Regions from separate parts of the Pantoea sp. X-Soil-ISGK-259 genome, predicted to be linked through region 2. Evidence: riboswitches for the same ligand, from Rfam matches in the RefSeq annotation. Region 2 holds a riboswitch; the other holds the start of a gene.
The links. Region 2 has a riboswitch for fluoride ahead of AC6I77_RS22500 (DHHA2 domain-containing protein). Riboswitches for the same ligand answer to the same signal wherever they lie in the genome.
Positions count from the first base shown of each region.

Region 1 (3,403 bases), on a different replicon from region 2:
GCCTGAACGTTTTCCCGGTGGTTTTGGCTGGCAGTGGTTCAGCCTGGCGGACATTACACCTGAGAACAGGCCTGCCCGTGTTCGGGCAGCGCGGGCGGCATTTGATGCAACCCTTAGCGAGATTATTGCGCAGCACGGCTTCGCGGAACGCTGGCAGGATGTGGTGCTGGTCGGCTTCTCGCAGGGATCGATCATGGCACTGGATGCCCTGGCGTCAGGCCGTTATCCGCTGGCAGGCGTGGTCGCCTTTTCCGGGCGTCTGGCGGTTGACGGTGAATTAACCCCGCAGGCTCATGTGCCCGCGCTGCTGATTCACGGTCAGGCCGATGAGGTGATCCCGTGGCAGGAGAGCGAATCTGCAGCAGCACGACTCCGGGCAGCACTGGTGCCGGTCGACGCGCGCTTTGAACCCGCCACCGGCCACACTATTTCCGCTCAGGGTGCTATGCACGCCGCCGGATTTATCGGCCAGTGTTTACAGGATTAACCCCAGTAGCGGTTTAACGCCTGCCAGGCATGACGTGCTGCGACGTCGGGCGGCAGGCGTTTCAGCGTATCATTAAAGACTTCGATGCCCACCGGCCCCTGATAGCCCGCACTTTTCAGCTTATCGACGAAGCGTTCAACATCAATAATGCCATCGCCGGGCAACTGACGATGGTGTTTTGCCATCGCCATCAGGCTCTGCTTATCCTGCGCGGGAACCGCGGCCATATCACACAGCTGCACTTCATAAATACGGTCGGCAGGAATGCCGTCCAGCTGCGAGGCGTCACCGCCCAGTGCGCAGATATGGAAAAGATCCACCACCAGCCCGATATTGGGCTGATCGAGCCGCTGCAATCGCTGCCACGCCAGCGGCAGCGTATTGTCCACGCTGCACCAGGCCATCGGCTCATACATAATGCGCATGTTGTAGCGTGCAGCTTCAGAGGCCATCCAGCGCAGGTCATCATCAATCTGGTCGGCGCAGCAATCTTCACGGGTGCTGGCCGGTGCCTGAATCGTGTCGCAGCCCAGCGTCCGGGCAATCTGTATAAACTGGCGAAGCTCTTCGCGCTTCTGGCACCGTAGCGCACCCGGTGCGCCGGTAAAATCGCGCAGCACCTGCAGATTAGTAAAGCCAGGTCCCTTCAGTGCGCTGATCTCAGCCAGTGCTGCCGCACCGCCCTCGTATGCGTCAACATCCTCGCGCCAGATCTCGACCTGATCAAAACCGGCGTCGCGCGCCGCCTGCAGTTTCTGGTCGGGTTCACCGTTTAACAACACCAGGTTAAGGAAGGTAGGATTGGTTCGCATGGCTCGGCTCCTTAATCGTCCGGAATAATCGGTGACGTTCAGCGTTACGCCCGCAATAGCCATGCGGGCGTAAAACCTGAAACAGTATCTACCTCTTAAGCGTTAAGACAAGCGCCGATTAGCCAGATCAGCCCAGCAGCGTGACCAGCGCAAAACCCGCAAACGCCATCAGCAGTGAGCCAATCACATGCACCAGCGCGCTGGCCATCGCCCACATATATTTTCCGGTCTGAAGCAGACCCATTAATTCCGCAGTAAACGAGGAGAATGTTGTCAGGCCGCCACAGAGTCCGGTGACGATCAGCAGTTTCCAGATCGGGTCCACGTCGGGATGGCGCACAAACCAGGCCATTGCGCCGCCGATCACCAGCCCGCCGATCAGATTCACCAGCAGCGTGCCGGGCGGCAGATTAGGAAAGAGCGCATTAAAACGCATAGAGAACAGCCAGCGCAGTACACAGCCGGCAGAGCCGCCGATCATCACAGCCAGTAACGGTTTAAACATGTGTTGCTCCTGATAACAGAGTAATGCCGGGCTGAGGGGAGAAAGGCAGAGATAAACTGCGCCTGACACCTCAGCTCCCGCGAAAGGATTGAGTGTCAGGCGTCATCAGCCGGTGTAAAGCCCACCGGCGGTTGGGAAAGGTGGCACGCCATCACCTTGAGCCGGTGATAATACGACGCCCGTTTCAGGCTGGCAAGCCTGTGCGCATAGCGGATGAATCGCTTGACGCCCTGCCCGCTGGCGGGGTAATGCTGAGAGTTTACAGCCTGTTGCGGAGAGCCTATGCGTACCCTGATTTTTGATACTGATATCGGCGTGGATGATGCCTTTGCGCTGGCTTATGCGGCGCGGACGCAGCATCTGCTGGGAATTACCACCGTGTATGGCAACGTAGCGGTGGGTCAGGCGGTGAAAAATGCCCGGCTGTTCTGCGACAAAATGGCGATTAACGCGGAGGTCTATCGCGGCTGTTCACGGCCGCTGGCGCTGGCGCCCTCTGCGCCCGCCCGGCTGCACGGAGAAGATGGGCTGGGCGATGCGTTTGATAATGCCTGCAGCGATGAGGCGCCAGGCGCGGTGCAGTTTATTATCGACAGCGTGCGGGCGCAGCCGCATCAGATCACCCTGGTGGCGATTGGTCCGCTGACCAACATCGCCACGGCCATTAATCAGGCGCCGGATATTATTCCGCTGGTGAAAGAGCTGGTGATCATGGGCGGCGCGTTTGGCACCGATGGCCACAGCGGCAACGTGACGCCCTTCAGCGAATTTAATATCTGGAAAGATCCGCATGCCGCCGATCAGGTGCTCGCCTCGGCGCTGAACGTGGTGGTCATCCCGCTGGATGTCACGCACAAGGTGTTAATCAGCAGTGATGAGGTTCAGCGTCTGAACCAGCCGGTGCTGAGCGCTATCTGTCGTCCTTATCTGGCTTACAGCCTGGCAAAGGAGGGTTTTGCCGGTATGGCGCTGCACGATACCCTGGCAGTGGCGTGGCTGACGCTGCCGCAGGCCTTTACCCTCACTGAAAGTCCGCTGCGGGTCATCACCGAGGGCATCGCCTGCGGTCAGACTGTGCGTAAGCTCGGCGCACTGGCGTCGCGCGATGATCCCTTTGCCGGTCTGCCCGCCCAGCGTATCGCGCTCGGCGTGGATGCCGACGCGGTGCGGGCGCACTTCTTTGAAACCCTCACCGCGCCCTGAAACGCCGCGTTAGCGGTCGAAGTGAATCACGCCTTTGATCAGTTCGCGATTATTGATGACTTGCGACTCAAAGGTTTCATCCAGCGTGGAGAAAGCCAGGTGATGATTCAGCATCATTTCAGCACGCAGCTGGCCGCTGGCCATCAGTGCACTTACCCGATCAAAATCTTCGCGGGTGGCATTACGGCTGCCCATCAGCGTGGTCTCTTTTTTGTGGAATTCACTGTCAGGGATAACCAGATCGCCTTTGTGCAGGCCGACATAGACGATTGTGCCGCCGTGTCGCATCAGGTTAACCGCATTGTTCATCGCCGCCGGGCTGCCGGTGGCGTCGATCACTTTCAGCGCCAGACGACCACCAAACTGATCCCGTAGCGCGCTGTAAAACGCCTCATC
Region 1 covers NZ_AP035986.1:3,837,807-3,841,209, forward strand. The annotation lists gene AC6I77_RS18280 (alpha/beta hydrolase) at 1-487, shown strand, start outside; gene AC6I77_RS18285 (sugar phosphate isomerase/epimerase family protein) at 484-1,299, opposite strand; gene crcB (fluoride efflux transporter CrcB) at 1,427-1,804, opposite strand; fluoride riboswitch at 1,894-1,969, opposite strand; gene AC6I77_RS18295 (nucleoside hydrolase) at 2,087-3,007, shown strand; gene AC6I77_RS18300 (zinc-binding alcohol dehydrogenase family protein) at 3,017-3,403, opposite strand, start outside.
Region 1: linked by a shared signal. The riboswitch ahead of crcB (fluoride efflux transporter CrcB) and the one ahead of AC6I77_RS22500 (DHHA2 domain-containing protein) in region 2 are both predicted to bind fluoride.

Region 2 (3,403 bases):
GGCGCATGGTCACCAGCTCCCGCGTGTCTACCGTCTCAGGCACGGAGGCCGCCAGCTCACTCATAAACGCTTTGCCTTTCAGCACCTCCTCCGACACGACGTCGTCCATCAGGCTGTCAGACACGTAGTTCATCTCCCGGTAGTCGTCGCTGATGTGCGCCAGGGTGATTTTCATGCCGAGCGGCTGCGCCAGCGCGACCGCCCGTTTCAGCAGAAGAGTGCCGTCGTTTTTATCGTTCACAAGTATCAGTGCGTGGGTGTAGCAGGTCATAATGAACCTCCGTTCTGGTTAAGGCGGGACTCAAGCCACGGCAGAAGCTGCTTTTTGCGGCTGAGCATGCCCGGTACGGAGCAGGAGGCGACGTTAACGCTCTCCCGCCCGGCGAAGTAAAGCGTTGAGAACCCGGTACGAATGTCGGTCAGCATCAGCACCGCCAGGCCAGCTCCCGACTGGTCTGCCAGATACGCCAGTGCTGCGAGCAGGTCGTTCATCACGGGGGCAACCTGTGACGGTGAGCTGACCTCAATCTGGGCTATGCGCACGTCGGTGCCGGCAATGACGAAGGCCTTGAGGTCCCTGTCCAGCAGCTGCTGTGCGCTGAGGCCGCTGACGTCTGTTTTTGCGGTGAGGAGGTCACGGGCGAAGGCTCTGCGGTTTACGCCAGACAGTGCGCCCAGTTCGGTCGCCGAACGGATATCGTCTTCGGTGGTGGTCGGCGAGCGAAGATTCACGGTATCACTCAGGAGTGCGCCCAGCAGAAGCACGGCGAGCGTCGGGGGCAGCATGCGGCGCGCTTCTGCGTCCATCAGCAGCCAGAGCAGCGTGGCGCTGCTGCCAACCGGGCGAATATGTACCTCCGGCGGCAGTTGCGTTATCAGCCCGCCCAGCCGGTGGTGGTCAGTGATGCCCACGACGTTGCTCCGGAGCAGGTCGTCAGGCCCCTGTGCCGGTTCGGTGAAATCGACCAGCCAGACCCGTTCATCCTTTAGCGGAAAAGCGAGCAGCGGCGGCAGCGTGAGGCCGGCGGCGTCAAAGATAAAGCGGGTTTCCCGGTTAGCCTCGCCGAGACGCCATGCGCGGGCATCCATTCCGCGCCCGGTCAGCCAGTGTGCGGTGACGACGGTCGTGCAGATGGCGTCGCTGTCAGGATTAATGTGGCCAAAAACGTGTATCACAGGTCTCTCCCCATAGAGGGAAGTACGCAGGCCGGGAGGAAAGTAAGGACGGCCTGACGCACCTCCTGAAAATCAAGAGTCACATCAGGCGTCATCAGCTCCTGAACGGAGCGGTTGGGAAGGGTGGAACGCCATCACCCTGTACTGTGAGTATAGAGCCGGTTGCAAAACCTGTCAGTATTATTCCGGCGGCGCTCTCAGCCCGCCAGCGCAGTGCGTGCCTCGCGGAGCACCTGGCGGATGTTTTCCGGCACTGCCGGGCTTGTGCAAAGCGACAGCGGGCTGGGGTGAGGCATAGTCAGCACCGTGACGCCGGGGCGAAGGCAGCTGACCGTCCCGCGGGCCTGCGCCGCTACGGCACCGGCCAGCACCACCACGCGCAGCGCGGGCAGATACGCCAGCACGCCCTCAAGCCAGGCGCAGCCGCTGCGGATGTCCGCCGCTGAGGGCCGTTTCTGCGGCCCGTCACTGACCCAGGGCACCGTATTCCACAGCACGCTGTCCCGGCGCGCAATACCGGCCTCCGCCAGAAACCGCCCCAGATTCTGCTGGGCCGGCCCCGGGTTATCTCGCGAAACGAACCGGGGTGACGGGCTGCTGCGCGCCGGCGACTGCAGCAGGACAAGCAGTCCGGCCCCGGTCCCGCCGTCGGCCGGATCAAACCACGGCAGTTCCACGCCGGCCTGACGCTGCCCGCTGACCCAGCGATTCAGCGCGGCTACGTGCGGCGCGGTAATCGCCGCGAGGCGCTCCTCGCGCAGAAAGGGGTCCAGCAGCGACGTGCAGGTTTCACTCACGACTTCCGGTCCAGGCCTGCCAGGCAGGGGGAAACAAAGAGTTTCCCGCTCCATGCCCCGCGCACCGTCTTCACAGCGACAAGCAGCCACATGGCGGCCAGCATGACGACAAGAAGCGCGCCGAAGCCTTTAAAGAACGCCAGGTCAACGAGGGTGGACAGCTTCAGCGTGGCGACGGTGTACACGCCCAGCGGGAAGGTAAAGCCCCACCATCCCAGGTTGAACGGAATGCCTTCACGAAAGTATCGCACGGTTATCAGCGTGGCCAGCAGCATCCACCACAGGCCGCAGCCCCAGAAGAGAATGCCGGCAACGAACCCCACGCCCTGCGCGATGTGAGCGATTTCCGGCATGCCCGCCGCGGCAAACACCCCGGGCGCATCGCCGCCGATGACCAGCATACCGAGCGAACCGGTGCCAATCGGCCCCAGGGCCAGCCAGCTTGAGGCTGCCATGCTTTCGTGCGGCAGCTTGTGCAGGGCCATACGCAGCAGCAGGATGGCAAGGATGCTCAGCGCCACCGGTACGGAGTAAGCCCACAGCACGTAGCTGGTAATAATGATGCCGAGCTGCGCGTGGGTGTCGGCAATGTGCGGCGCCAGCAGGCCGCCGCTGACCGCCGCGACCTCGGCAGCCACAACCGGCAGTAACCAGACGGCCGTCATCTGGTCAATGCTGTGCTGCTGCCGGGTAAACATCATGTAAGGAATACACACGCCGCACAGCAGCGACATCGCCACGTCCAGCCACCACAGGGCGTGCGCCACCGGAATGACGTCTGCGCCCCACCGGGGAAGACCGAACGCCAGCAGGCCGTTGATGATGGTCGCCATGCCCATCGGGATGGTGCCGAAGAACATGGACACGGTTGAATGGCCGAAGATGCGCTTTGCCTCACCGAAGTACATGACCCAGCGGGCCAGATACATCACGGCAAAAACGCTGAACAGCAGGATGTTAAACATCCACAGCCCTTCCGCGACGAGGCGCAATCCCGGAACCGGCCAGGGGAACTGCGCCAGAGACAGCGACAGGATACCGGTTCCCATGGTGGCGGCGAACCAGTTTGGCGTGAACTGACGTATGGCCTCTTTCGGGCTGCTCAGCGCGCTCAGCGGGCGTGCTCCGTTATGCAGGGTAAATATTTTATCGTTCATGCCGGGATCTCCTGTGTAAACAGAAACAGTATAGGCATGCAGACGTAAATCTTTAAAACAGGTTATTCAGCTAAAATAAATCTGTAAAAGTGGTTTATCCTCCCTCACCCTGCGAAAGACTGTTACTGCACCGGAGTGAGGGAGGGACTGAATCAGGCCTTCGGCGGGCTTTTAATCGTGGCCGTGACGCGGTTCTGTTTCAGGTCAACCACCGAAATACTGAGGTCTTTATTCAGCACCCACGCGCGGGCACTGTCTTTACTGAAAACGATG
Region 2 covers NZ_AP035989.1:55,551-58,953, reverse strand. The annotation lists gene AC6I77_RS22505 (universal stress protein) at 1-271, opposite strand, end outside; gene AC6I77_RS22500 (DHHA2 domain-containing protein) at 268-1,176, opposite strand; fluoride riboswitch at 1,255-1,324, opposite strand; gene AC6I77_RS22495 (uracil-DNA glycosylase family protein) at 1,374-1,973, opposite strand; gene AC6I77_RS22490 (TDT family transporter) at 1,970-3,130, opposite strand; gene AC6I77_RS22485 (YncE family protein) at 3,283-3,403, opposite strand, start outside.